4 regions of the Kineococcus sp. NPDC059986 genome follow, and region 1 is predicted to be linked to each of the others. Evidence: riboswitches for the same ligand, from Rfam matches in the RefSeq annotation. Region 1 holds a riboswitch; each other region holds the start of a gene.
The links. A riboswitch is a leader RNA that binds a small molecule or an ion and turns the genes downstream of it on or off. The one in region 1 is predicted to bind S-adenosylmethionine.
Positions count from the first base shown of each region.

Region 1 (3,198 bases):
CCTCGCCGAAGCCCTCGACCTTGGTGCGGTCGGCCTTGGCGATGATCTCCTCGAGGACCGCCTCGGCCTCCTCGTGGGTGTCGCGGACGACGGCGAAGCCGTTGACCCCGAAGCGGAGGGAACGGCCGTTGGCCGCGGCCTGCGCGCTGACCTCGCGCACGCCCTGGGCCGCCGCGGCGAGGCTCTTGCCGTTCATGAAGTACCAGTCGCTGACGCGGCCGGCCATGGCCTGCGCGGCGGTGGAGTTGCCGCCCTGGAACAGCTCGGGCGCGACCTTCGGCTGCGGGCGGAAGGTGATGTCGGTGGCGTTGAAGAAGTCACCCGACTGGCTGTAGCCGTCCTCGGTCCAGACACCGCGCAGGAGCTCGATGAACTCCTCGGACTGCTTGTAGCGGTCGTCGTGCTCGTGCCAGGTGACGCCGAGCTGTGTCGCCTCGTTCTTGAACCAGCCGGACACGATGTTCAGCGCGAGGCGGTTCTGGGTCAGTTCCTGCGCGGTCGCGGCGAACTTGGCGAGCACACCGGGGTGCCAGAAGAACGGGTGGACCGCGGCGATGACCTTGAGCCGCTCGGTCGCGAGCAGGAGGGCCAGGGAGAACGAGGTGGACTCGTGCTGGGCGTCCGCACCGTAGGAGGCGAGGTAGCGCACCTGGGTCAGGGCGTACTCGAACCCGACGCGCTCGGCCGCCTTGGCCACCTCGACGTTGTAGGCGGGGTCGTGGCTGGTGCGCTGCTCGATCGTCGAGACGACGAGGCCCCCGGAGACGTTGGGGACCCAGTAGGCGAACTTCAGGGGTTCGTGCAGGGGCATCGCGGCGCGTCCTCCATCGGTCCTGGCGGTAGCACCCCCGTGGGGTTGCTGCGGCGTCGTCGAGCCAGGTCTCTCAGCCGCTCTGGATGGGTTCGTCGAAGCGTACCCCGTCGTCGCGCCGTTCAGCGCCCCGAACTTCCGGGACCGCGCCTCTGTCCGTTGCGGCCCAGCGGATGTGGGACAACCCTTTCCGAGGGCCGATCCTCCGGAACCGCTTGACGACGTCGGCGGACGGCTGTCACAGTCCGAAGCAGGTCATGAGCGCCAGCGTCAAGCCCCGGCTCGCTGGCCGGCAACCCTGATTCGTCACGGGGTGCTCCGGGTGAGGACCAGGTCCGCAGGAGTTGCGGGCAAGGACGAACCAGGAGCACCCGTGTCGAAGGCCTGTCCCCGCTCCCGCTGAGCGCACCCCTCTGCTGCTCTGTCCCGTCTCCGGACCCGGCGCCCCGCCGGGCCCGCGACCACCCCTGCCCGGACCCCGCCCGGGACCCTCGCCCAGGAGCCGTCGTGATCGAACTGCGCCACCTCACCAAGACCTACGGGGAAGCCCCGCACACCACCACGGTCCTGGACCGCCTCGACCTCACGGTCCCCGCCGGCAGCATCACCGCCGTCGTCGGTCCGAGCGGCGCCGGCAAGAGCACGCTCGCACAGTGCGTGACGCTGCTGACCCGGCCCACGTCGGGGTCCGTCGTGGTCAGCGGCCAGGACCTCACCCAGCTGGGCGCGGGCCGACTGCGGGAGGCGCGGCGCCGCATCGGCACGATCTTCCAGTCCGACGGGTTGCAGACCCGCCGCACCGCCGCGCAGAACGTCGAACTCCCGCTGCGCTACCTCGGTGTCGTGCCGCGGGACCGCACGCGTCGCGTCGCCGAACTGCTGGACCGGGTCGGGCTGGCGGGTCTGGCCGACCGCTACCCGCACGAACTGTCCGGCGGCCAGCGCCAGCGGGTCGGCATCGCGCGGGCGCTCGCCCTGCGGCCGGGGGTCCTGCTGTCCGACGAGGCGACCTCGGGACTGGACCCGCAGGCGACGGCCTCGATCACCGGCCTGCTGCGGGAGCTGCGCGACGACCTGGGCCTGGCGATCCTCTTCATCACCCACGAGATGGACACCGTCGTCGACGTCGCGGACGCCGTCGCCCGGCTCGAGCACGGACGCATCGTCGAGGCCGCCCCGCTGCTGGACGTCCTGCGCGACCCGGCCTCCCCCGTGGGGGCGGCCCTGCTCCCCCGCCGCGGTGTCGGCGACGCGGGCGGGCTCGTCGTCTGGGAGGTGCACTACCGCGGCGACGACGTCCCGGCCGACTGGCTCAGCGCCGCGTCCCGGGAACTCGGCCACGACCTGGCCCTGCTCGGGGCCTCGGTCGGGACCGTCGCGGGACGCACCGTCGGGCACGCGACCCTCGGCGTCCCCGCGGCGCTCGACCCCACCCTGCTCACCGCCGCCCTCGACCGCCGGGGCCTGCACGCGCAGACCTCGCCGTCGACGGTGCCCTCCCCCCGAGAACTGGACCTCGTGTGAACACCCCGCTCGACCAGATCCCCGCCCTCATCGCGCCCGCGCTCGTCGACACCCTGCTCATGGTGGGCATCGTCATGACGATCGTCGTGCTGCTCGGCGTCCCGATCGGCGTCCTCGTGCACAACCTCGCGCCGGGCGGGCTGCTGGAGCACCGGGTCGCCCACACCGTCCTGTCGTGGGTCGTCAGCACGGGCCGGTCGCTGCCGTTCCTCGTGCTCATGGCCGCCCTCGTGCCGTTCACCCGGTTCGTCACGGGGACGAACATCGGCATCCGCGCGGCCGTCGTCCCCATGGTGCTGGCGGGCACGGCGTTCTTCGCCCGGATCGTGGAGAACTCGCTGCGCTCGGTGCCGCCGAACCTGGTCGCCGTCGCGCAGGCGTCGGGAGCCTCTCCGCTGCAGGTCATCACGACCGTCCAGCTGGCCGAGGCGACCCCGTCGATCATCGGCGGGCTGACCATCAACACCATCGCGATGATCGAGTACTCGGCCATCGCGGGAACCATCGGCGCCGGGGGCATCGGCTACGTCGCGGTCACCTACGGGTACCAGCGCTTCGACCACGCCGTGATGATCGCGACCATCGTCGTCCTCGTCGCGCTGGTCGCCCTCGTGCAGCTCACCGGGGACGCCCTGGCCCGGGCCGCGGACCCCCGCACCCGCCGCCGCTCCTCCCGCACGAACCCCCGCTCGAACTCCTCCGCGAACCCCCGCTCGAACCCCACCCAGAACCTGGAGAAGACCCTTGTCCACTGAGATCCGCGAACCCAGCACCGACGACCACGGCTTCGAGATCCGCAAGCGGCGGCGCTGGCCGTTCGTCGCCGGCGGGGCGGTCGTCCTGCTCGGCGCCGCCGCCGCGAT
Region 1 covers NZ_JBFBND010000005.1:59,404-62,601, forward strand. The annotation lists gene sfnG (dimethylsulfone monooxygenase SfnG) at 1-811, opposite strand, end outside; SAM riboswitch class I at 822-904, opposite strand; SAM riboswitch class IV at 1,065-1,174, shown strand; gene AB0637_RS06035 (ATP-binding cassette domain-containing protein) at 1,319-2,335, shown strand; gene AB0637_RS06040 (methionine ABC transporter permease) at 2,332-3,090, shown strand; gene AB0637_RS06045 (MetQ/NlpA family ABC transporter substrate-binding protein) at 3,080-3,198, shown strand, end outside.

Region 2 (3,198 bases), on a different contig from region 1:
CGCCCTTCTGGTGGATCGTGCTCGTCAGCGTCCGCCTGTGGCTGCAGGTCGGGTTCTACATGGTGCTGTTCCTCGCCGGGCTGCAGCGCATCCCGCCGGTCCTGTACGAGGCGGCGATGCTGGACGGCGTCTCCGCCGGGTTCCGCCGGTTCCGGTACATCACGTGGCCGCAGCTGCGACCCACGGTCGCGGCCGTGCTGCTGCTCCTGCTCGTGGCGGCCTTCCAGGCCTTCGACGAGTTCATCAACCTCGTCCCGACCAACCCCTCGACGCGGCCGCCGCTGGTCTACCTCTACAACGTGGCCCTCGGCTCCCAGCGCGACTTCGGGCTCGGTTCGGCGGGGGCGCTCATCCTCACCGCGATCATGGTCGTGGTGGCACTGCTGCAGACGCGCTTCTTCGGCTTCGGCGCCGCGGAGGACCGCACCAAGGCGCCCCGGCGCCGTCGAGGAGGGGTTCGAGCATGAGCACCGCGCAACTGACCCGGTCGGTCCCGCGGGCTGCAGGGGCCGGACGGCGCCAGGCCGCCCGTGCGGGCGTGAACGTCGCCCGGTACCTCGCCGTCACCCTCGTGGCGCTGCTGTTCCTGCTGCCCTTCTACATCATGGTCAAGACGGCCGTCTCCCCCGCCGCCGACGTCGCGAGCCGCACCTTCGTGCTGTGGCCCTCGGACCCGGACTGGTCGTCGTTCTCCCGCGTCCTGCAGGACCCGACGTTCCCGCGGGCGATGCTCAACACGGCCGTCATGGCCGTCGTCCTGACGGGCGGGCAGATCGTCCTGGCGGCGATGGCCGGCTACGCCATGGCCCGCATCCCCAACCGGGCGGCGAAGCCGCTGTTCTCGGCGACCATCGTGGTGCTGCTCATCCCCGCCGCCACCACGTTCCTGCCGAACTTCCTCATCGTGGCGCGCCTCGGCTGGGTGGACTCGCTGCGCGGGCTCATCATCCCGGGCCTGTTCAGCGCGTTCAACGTGTTCCTGTTCCGGCAGTTCTTCCTCAACTTCCCCAAGGAGCTCGAGGAGGCCGGGCGACTGGACGGCCTGGGGTACTTCGGGGTGTTCCGGCGCATCGTCGTCCCCAACACGCTGGCCTTCGCCTCGGCGCTCACCGTGCTCGGGTTCGTCGGGTCGTGGAACGCCTTCCTGTGGCCCCTCGTCGTCGCCGGCGGCGGATCGGGCGCGGTGACCGTCCAGGTGTACCTGTCCTCGTTCCTCACGGCCCAGACGTTCGACTACTCAGGCCTGTTCGCGGCCGCCCTCCTCTCGCTCCTGCCGGTGCTGTTCGTGTTCCTCGTCCTGCAGCGCTGGCTGGTGCGCGGGGTCGCCGAGACCGGCATGGGCGGCGGCTGAGACCCGCCGAGCCTCGCTGACAGTTCCCCGGGCCCCGACCGCGGTGCGGTCGGGGCCCGCCGACGTCGCGGACGAGCGGTCGGTGGCCCCCCGAGAGCACCGCGGCCCGGTCCTTGATTCCGGGTGGTCGTGCGTGGCAGTCTCTCCCCAGGTCAAGAGCGTCAGCGACAAGCCCCGGCTCGCTGGCCGGCAACCCTCCTCCGCGGTGGGGTGCCCCGGGTGACGACCTGGCCGTTCCCGCAACGGGAACGGCAAGCGCGATGACCCGCCGGACGCCTGCGTGTCGTCATGACAGCAGGAGGAGAACCGTGTCCGAACTCCACCTCTCCGTGGCCCTGGAGTCCACGGGCTGGCACCCCGCGTCCTGGCGCGAACCCGGCGCCCGCGCCGACGAGCTGTTCACCGCCGCGTTCTGGCGCGACACCGTCCGCGAGGCCGAACGGGGGCTGTTCGACCTCGTCACCATCGAGGACGCCCTCGGACTCCAGGGCAGCCACTTCGGGCCGTCCGACGACCGCACCGACCGCGTCGCCGGTCGCCTGGACGCGCTGCTCGTCGCGGCCCGGCTGGCTCTGGTGACGACCAGCATCGGGCTGGTCCCCACCGTCACGACGACCCACACCGAACCGTTCCACGTCTCCAAGGCGCTCGCGACGCTCGACCACGTCAGTTCCGGACGCGGTGGCTGGCGGGCCCAGGTCTCGGCCCGCGCCCACGAGGCCGAGCTCTTCGGACGGCGTGCGGTCCCCACGGTCTCCCGCGAGACCTTGTCGGACCCCGAGGTCGCCGCGGCGGTGGAGGACCTCTTCGCCGAGGGCCGTGCGGTCGTCGACACCGTCCGGGCGCTCTGGGACTCCTGGGAGGACGACGCGGTCGTCCGTGACACCGCCTCGGGACGGTTCGTCGACCGTACGCAGCTGCACCGCGTCGCGGTGCAGACCCCCTGGTTCTCGGTCCTCGGGCCCTCGATCACCCCCCGGCCGCCGCAGGGCCAACCCGTCGTCACCGCGCTGGCGCACGCCCGGACCGCCTACGAGTTCGCCGCCGTGAGCGCGGACGTCGTCTTCGTGACGCCGCACGACACGGATGACGCCCGCCAGATCGTCGCCGAGGTGCGCGCCGCGGAGACCGCCGTCGGCCGGGTGGGACCACCTCTGCAGGTCCACGCCGACCTCGTGGTGGCCCTCGGCTCCGACGCCGCGTCGGCTCGCAACCGCCTCGACCGGCTCGACACCGTGGACGGCGAGGCGTTCGTTTCCGACGCGCTCGTCGTCGCCGACTCCGCCGCAGGCCTGGTCGAGCGCCTGCTCCTGTGGCGCGAGGCGAGCATCGAGGGCTTCCGGTTCCGTCCGGCGGTGAACGCCACGGACCTGCCCGCCCTCGTCGACGAGGTCGTGCCGCTGCTGCAGTCCGCAGGGGCGTTCCGCCGGGGCTACACCGGGGCCACCCTGCGCGACCACCTCGGGCTGGCCAGGCCCGCCAACCGCTACGCCGCAATCTGAGGAGGAACCCGTGAGCATCCCCGACGGCAAGCCCCGCAAGCAGATCGTCCTCGGCGCCCACCTGCCCGGCGTCAACCACCACACCGTCTGGCAGGATCCGGCCGCGGGCAGCCAGATCGACGTCCAGAGCTTCGCCCATCTGGCCCGCACCGCCGAGCGGGGCTTCTTCGACCTGTTCTTCCTCGCCGAGGGCCTGCGGTTGCGCGAGCACGCGGGTGAGATCTACGAGAACGACGTCGTGGGCCGGCCCGACACCTTCACGGTGCTCGCCGCCCTGGCCGGGGTCACCGACCACCTGGGCCTGGCCGGGACCATCAACACCACGTTCAACGAACCCTACGAACT
Region 2 covers NZ_JBFBND010000010.1:112,837-116,034, reverse strand. The annotation lists gene AB0637_RS10150 (sugar ABC transporter permease) at 1-467, shown strand, start outside; gene AB0637_RS10145 (carbohydrate ABC transporter permease) at 464-1,351, shown strand; SAM riboswitch class IV at 1,502-1,615, shown strand; gene AB0637_RS10140 (LLM class flavin-dependent oxidoreductase) at 1,660-2,853, shown strand; gene AB0637_RS10135 (NtaA/DmoA family FMN-dependent monooxygenase) at 2,864-3,198, shown strand, end outside.
Region 2: linked by a shared signal. The riboswitch ahead of AB0637_RS10140 (LLM class flavin-dependent oxidoreductase) and the one ahead of AB0637_RS06035 (ATP-binding cassette domain-containing protein) in region 1 are both predicted to bind S-adenosylmethionine.

Region 3 (3,198 bases), on a different contig from region 1:
GGAGCGCCGCCAGCGTCCTGCACGCCTGGGCGAGGGCGACCGCGCCGACCACGTTGGGTGAACCCGCCTCGTGCCGGTCGGGGCCGTCCGCCCACGCCACCCCGTCCGCGCTCACGTCCAGCGTCGCGCCCCCGCCGGCCAGGTAGGGGTCGGCCGCGTCCAGCCAGTCCCGGCGACCGACGAGGGCCCCGCTGCCGAAGGGCGCGTACAGCTTGTGGCCGGACAGGGCCAGGTAGTCGATCCCGTCGCGCGCCAGGTCCACCCGCCGGTGCGGCACGAGCTGCGCGCCGTCCACCGCGGTGCGGGCTCCGGCGTCGCGGGCCGCCCGCGCCAGCCGCCGCAGCGGCAGGACCTCCCCCGTGACGTTGGAGGCCCCCGTGACGGCCAGCAGCCCGTAGCGGCCGGTCGCGAGTTCGGCCGCCAGCAGGTCCGCCGTCTCCTCCGCGTCGGCCCCGCCGCGCACGACCGTGGTCCGCGCCGACCGCTGCCAGGACAGCAGGTTGGCGTGGTGCTCGACGTCGGCGACCAGCACCCGGGTCCCCGCGGGGACGGCCTTGGCCAGCAGGTCGAGGGCGTCGGTGGTGCTCCTCGTGAGGACGACGACGTCGTCGGGGCGGGCGCCCACGAACCGGCCGACCTCGGCGCGGGCCTGCTCGAAGAGGGCGGTCGAGACGCGGGACAGGTACCCGGCGCCGCGGTGCACGCTCGCGTAGTGCGGCAGCACCTGGGCGACCCGGTCGGCGACGGCGCGCAACGCCGGGGCGCTCGCCGCGTTGTCGAGGTTCACGTAGGTCGAGGTGCCGCCGGTGGCGAGGGGGACCGGGGTGTCGGCGCCGACGACGGGGAGCAGCGGGTCGACCGGACCGGGGCGGCGACAGGAGGGTCGGAAGGGGGAGAGGGTGCTGGTGCTCACGCAGGAACTCCTGGGAGAGGGGGACCCTGCCGGGAGAACCGGGTCGCCCGGCGAGGTCCGCGCTTGCCGGCTCCACCACGGAACCGGCCAGGTCGTCACCCGGGGCACCCCACCGCGGAGGAGGGTTGCCGGCCAGCGAGCCGGGGCTTGTCGCTGGCGCTCATGACCTGTGCAGGAGCCTGCCACGAGGATCCCGAACGATCAACATCGGTGTGTCGGCGGCCTTCCTTGAGCCCGTCCTGCGCCGCCCGGGTGGTCGTTCCCGGACCACTTGTGGAGCCGAGCGAAGTGCCTCTATGGTCGGAGCACACCATCCAGAGCGGCCGAGAGTCCTGGCTCGACGACGCCGCAGCAACCCCCCGAGCCCGGGCGAGGGTGCTAACGCCAGGCCGATGGAGCCCGTGATGCGCAACACCGATGTCGAACCGACCCCGCGACCCTGTGCGGGACCGGCGCGATGACGCTCGCCCCCCTCGTCGCCGGTGCGGCGGGGCGGCCGACGCTCAGTTTCGAACTCTTCCCGCCGAGGACGGCGGACGGGCGGGATGCGCTGTGGCGCAGACTGTCCGACCTCCTGGCCACCGGACCGGACTTCGTCTCGGTGACCTTCGGGGCGGCCGGTGCCACCCGGGGTCCGAGCCGTGACCTGCTGGCCCACGTCCTGAGTTCCACGGCGGTGCCCGCCATGGCGCACCTGACGTGCGTGGGTTCCTCCCGCCGCGAGGTCGTCGACCTGGCGTGCGAGTTCTTCGACGCCGGCGTCCGGAACGTCCTCGCCCTGCGCGGGGACCCGCCGTGCGGGGCGGGGGAGTTCACCCCCCACCCCGACGGCGTCGCGACGGCCCGCGACCTCGTCGAACTCCTCCAGGTCGCCGACCGGCGGCGCCTCGCGCTGCGGGGTGGGCGTCTCCCCGTCGACGTCCCCCCGCTCAGCCTCGCCGTCGCGGCCTTCCCGCGGGACCGCGACGAGCACGAACTCGCGGTCCTGCGCGCCAAGCAGGACGCCGGCGCGCAGTTCGCCGTCTGCCAGGTCGGCTGGTCCGCCCGGGAGTACGGGACGTTCCTCTCCCGGGCCCGGGCCGCGGGGATCACGATGCCCCTGCTGCCCGGGCTGGCGGTGACCCACGAACTGCGCCGGCTCGAACGGATCGGCGAGCTGACCGGTGTCCCCGCACCGCGGGAACTGCTCGCGGCCCTGGACTCCGGCGACGAACGCGTCCGTCGCCGAGCGGCCACGGCGTTCACCTCCGGGCTCGCCCGCGACCTGCTCGCCGTCGGCGCACCCGGCCTGCACCTCTACACCTTCAACGCGGTCGAGCCCGTCCTCGACCTGCTCGACGACCTGCGCGACCACCTGCGCGACCACACGACCACGACCCGTCCCGCCGAACGCCGCGTCCGCGCGGTAGGAGGAGCCCTCCGATGAGCCAGCACCCGACCACCGACCAGCCGGCGTGGACCGCGACCGTCCTCGGCTACCCCCGCATCGGCCCCGACCGCGAGACGAAGAGGGCGCTGGAGGCCCTGTGGGCCGGGCGTGCCGACCTCGCCGCGACGGAGACGGCCCTGGCGGCCGTGCGGGCGGCGACGGTCCGGCGGCTGAACGCGCTGGGCCTGCCCGCCCACGACGCCTCCATCCCGTCCTCGTTCTCCGCCTACGACCAGGTCCTCGACACGGCCGTCGCCGTGGGTGCTGTTCCGGAACGGTTCGCCGACCTCGTCGCGGCCGACGGACGGGTGGACCTGCAGGCCTACTCGACGATCGCCCGGGGGCGCGGCGCGCTGGCCCCGCTGGAGATGACGAAGTGGTTCGACACGAACTACCACTACCTCGTCCCCGAGATCGGCCCGGGCACCGCGTTCCGGTTCGCCGACGACCGCGGCGTCCGGGAGTTCGCCGAGGCCCTCGCGGACGGGTTCCTCACGCGTCCCGTCCTCGTCGGTCCGGTCACGTTCCTGCTGCTGGCCAAGGCGTCCGACGACAGCCCGGCCGGGTTCTCCCCGCTGTCGCGGCTCGAGGACCTGCTGGGTGCCTACGAGCAGCTGCTCGCCGCCTACGCCGCGGCGGGGGCGACCTGGGTCCAGCTCGACGAACCGGGGCTGGTGAGCGACTCCGCCACGGCCGGTGTCGACGGGCTCGACGAGCTGGTCCGCGCCACCTACGAGCGGCTCGCGGCGGTCCCGTCCCGTCCGCGGCTGCTGGTCGCCACGCCCTACGGGGACGCGCACGGGTTCCTGGGGGCGTTGAGCGCGGTGGAGGGGATCGCGCTCGACCTCGTCAAGGG
Region 3 covers NZ_JBFBND010000010.1:93,257-96,454, forward strand. The annotation lists gene AB0637_RS10050 (aminotransferase class V-fold PLP-dependent enzyme) at 1-913, opposite strand, end outside; SAM riboswitch class IV at 968-1,081, opposite strand; SAM riboswitch class I at 1,221-1,312, shown strand; gene AB0637_RS10055 (methylenetetrahydrofolate reductase) at 1,371-2,339, shown strand; gene metE (5-methyltetrahydropteroyltriglutamate--homocysteine S-methyltransferase) at 2,336-3,198, shown strand, end outside.
Region 3: linked by a shared signal. The riboswitch ahead of AB0637_RS10055 (methylenetetrahydrofolate reductase) and the one ahead of AB0637_RS06035 (ATP-binding cassette domain-containing protein) in region 1 are both predicted to bind S-adenosylmethionine.

Region 4 (3,198 bases), on a different contig from region 1:
ACGTCGACCTCGCTCCTGCACGTGCCGCACGACGTGGACCGCGAGACGGCGCTGCCGGAACGACTGCGCAGCTGGCTGGCGTTCGCCGACCAGAAGGTCGCCGAGGTGGTGCTGCTGGGCCGGGCGCTCGCCGACCCCGCGGCCGCAGGAGTCGCGCAGGGGCTGGCGGCGTCGGCCGCGGCCCGCGCCGACCGGCTCGGCGCGCCCGGAGTCGTGCGGCCCGACGTGCGGGAACGACTCGCGAGGCTGACCCCGGAGGCGTTCCGCCGCAGCGACTACGCCGTCCGCCGTGCGGCGCAGGAGGTGGCGCTCGGGCTGCCCCTGCTGCCGACGACCACCATCGGCTCGTTCCCGCAGACGCCGGAGATCCGGCGGGCGCGGGCGGCCTGGAGCCGCGGCGAACTCGGTCAGGAGGCCTACGAGGAGTTCCTGCGCGCCGAGATCGACCGCGTGGTGCAGCTGCAGGAGGAGCTGGGGCTCGACGTCGTCGTGCACGGCGAACCCGAGCGCAACGACATGGTCCAGTACTTCGCCGAGCAGCTCGACGGGTTCGCCGTCACCGAGCACGGCTGGGTGCAGTCGTACGGTTCGCGCGGGGTGCGACCGCCGATCCTGTGGGGCGACGTGACCCGTCCTGCGCCCATCACGGTGCCGTGGAGCACGTACACCGCCGGGCGCACGGCCAAACCCGTCAAGGGGATGCTGACCGGTCCGGTGACGATCCTGGCCTGGTCGTTCGTCCGGGACGACCAGCCGCTGGGGGACACCGCGAAGCAGGTCGCCCTGGCGCTGCGCGACGAGGTCGCCGACCTCGAGGCGGCCGGCATCGGGATCGTCCAGGTCGACGAACCCGCGCTGCGTGAACTGCTGCCCCTGGCCGCGGCCGACCAGCCCGCGTACCTGGACTGGTCCGTCGCCTCCTTCCGGCTCGCCACCGCGGGGGCGGTCGACACCACGCAGGTGCACACCCACCTGTGCTACTCGGAGTTCGGCGAGGTCATCGACGCCATCGACGGCCTCGACGCGGACGTCACGAGCATCGAGGCGGCACGATCGCGGATGGAGGTGCTCGAGGACATCGCCCGGGCGGGTTTCGCCCGCGGCATCGGTCCCGGCGTCTACGACATCCACTCCCCGCGGGTCCCCTCCGTCGAGGAGGTCGTCGGCCTGCTGCGGGCGGCCGTCGCGTCCGTCCCCGCGCGCCAGGTCTGGGTGAACCCCGACTGCGGGCTCAAGACGCGCGGGTACGCCGAGACGACGGAGTCGCTCCGGAACCTCGTCGAGGCGGCGCGCACCGTGCGGTCCGAACTGCCGGTGGCGAGCCCCGTCGCGGGCTGATCCGCACCGTCCGACCGAACCCCTCCGTCCATCCGGGCGGAGGGGTTCCGTCGTTCCCGGACCCGTTGCCGCGCGCTCGGTTGAGTTCCGGCACGGTTCCCCGTAGAGTTCCTGGTGCAACCATCCAGAGCGGCTGAGAGACCTGGCTCCGCGACGCCGCAGCAACCCCCCGGACACGGGCGCGGGTGCTTCCGCCAGGAACGATGGAGGGGTTCTCGTGGAACGGACGTCGCACGTCGCCATCCTCAGGCGCGTCGTGGACCTCTGCCGCACGGGCGCCACCAGCTGTCGCTGACCGATCTCCTCCGCAGTTCCCCGGCCGGCCCTCGCCGGTCCCGCACCCGCCGTCGTGCCGGTGCGCCCCACCCACTCCTCAGGAGACCTCTTGCGCAGCAGTACGTCCCTACCCAGAACGACTCTTCCCAGAACTCTGTCCGCCGCCGGCCTCGTCGTGCTGACCGCCCTCACCGCGTGCAGCGGCGGGACCAGCCGGGCCGGGGACGCCGAGGGTGGCACCCCCGTCCGCGGGGGGAACCTGAAGTTCGCGATCTCCGTCGACTCCGGGTGCATCGATCCCCAGCAGGTCGGCAACAACGACGCCCTGAACATCGGGCGCCAGCTCGTGGACTCCCTCACGGTGCAGGACCTCGACGGGAGGATCCAGCCCTGGCTGGCGCAGAGCTGGGAGGTCAGTCCCGACGCGAGGACCTTCACCTTCCACCTGCGGGACGGGGCGACGTTCTCCGACGGCAGCCCCGTCGACGCGGCCGCGGTGAAGGCCAACCTCGACGGGATCGTCGCCCTGGGGGCCAAGGCGTCCCTCGGCTCGACCTACCTGCAGGGCTACACGGGGACGCAGGCGCCGGACGTGCGAACAGCGGTCGTGACGTTCGCCCAGCCCAGCGCGCAGTTCCTCCAGGCCACCTCCACGATGAGCCTCGGCCTGCTGTCGGTGCCGACGACCTCGGCGGACCCGGCGACCCGGTGCGAAGGAACGACGCTCGTCGGGTCCGGCCCGTTCACCGTCGGCAGCTACGCCAACGGTTCGAAGACCGTGCTGGAGAGGCGGGCCGGGTACGACTGGGCGCCGACCGGGGCCAAGCACCAGGGGGAGGCCTACCTCGACACCATCACCTACGAGGTCGTCCCCGAGGCCAGCGTGCGCACGGGATCGCTGCAGTCGCAGCAGATCGACGCGACGACCGGCATCGCATCGCAGGACCTGCCGCAGTTCGACGGCAACGGGTTCTGGACCCAGCGTCGCGCGAACCCGGGCATCCCGTACAACTTCTTCCCCAACGAGTCGCGCCCGGTCTTCTCCGACGAGAGGGTCCGGCAGGCGTTCTCGAAAGCCGTCGACCGCACGACCCTCGCCAGCATCCTCAACCCCGGTGACGTCGCCGTGACGTCGGCCTTGTCGGCCTCCACCCCCTCGGCCCCCGACGACTCCGCCGACCTCGCGCTCGACGTGGCGGGGGCCAACCGGTTGCTCGACGAGGCCGGCTGGGTCAAGGGCGCGGACGGGATCCGGGCCAAGGACGGCAAGGAGCTCACCGTCACCGTGACGTTCTGGCAGCCCACGACCGCCGTGCTGGAGCTCGTCCAGCAGCAGGAACGCGCAGTCGGCATCGACCTGCAGCTCAAGCAGGGCACCACCGCCGAGACCACGGCCCTGCAGAACTCCGGCGACTACGACGTCCTGTTCTACAACCTGACCCGGTCCGACCCGGACGTGCTGCGGACGATCTTCTCGACCGAGACCCGCAACGTGAACCACCGGGCGCACAGCCAGGTCGACGACCTGCTCACGCAGCAGGCCGCGACGACGGACCCCGCGGCGCGGGCCCAGCTCGTGGCGCA
Region 4 covers NZ_JBFBND010000010.1:96,603-99,800, forward strand. The annotation lists gene metE (5-methyltetrahydropteroyltriglutamate--homocysteine S-methyltransferase) at 1-1,338, shown strand, start outside; SAM riboswitch class I at 1,456-1,548, shown strand; gene AB0637_RS10065 (ABC transporter substrate-binding protein) at 1,790-3,198, shown strand, end outside.
Region 4: linked by a shared signal. The riboswitch ahead of AB0637_RS10065 (ABC transporter substrate-binding protein) and the one ahead of AB0637_RS06035 (ATP-binding cassette domain-containing protein) in region 1 are both predicted to bind S-adenosylmethionine.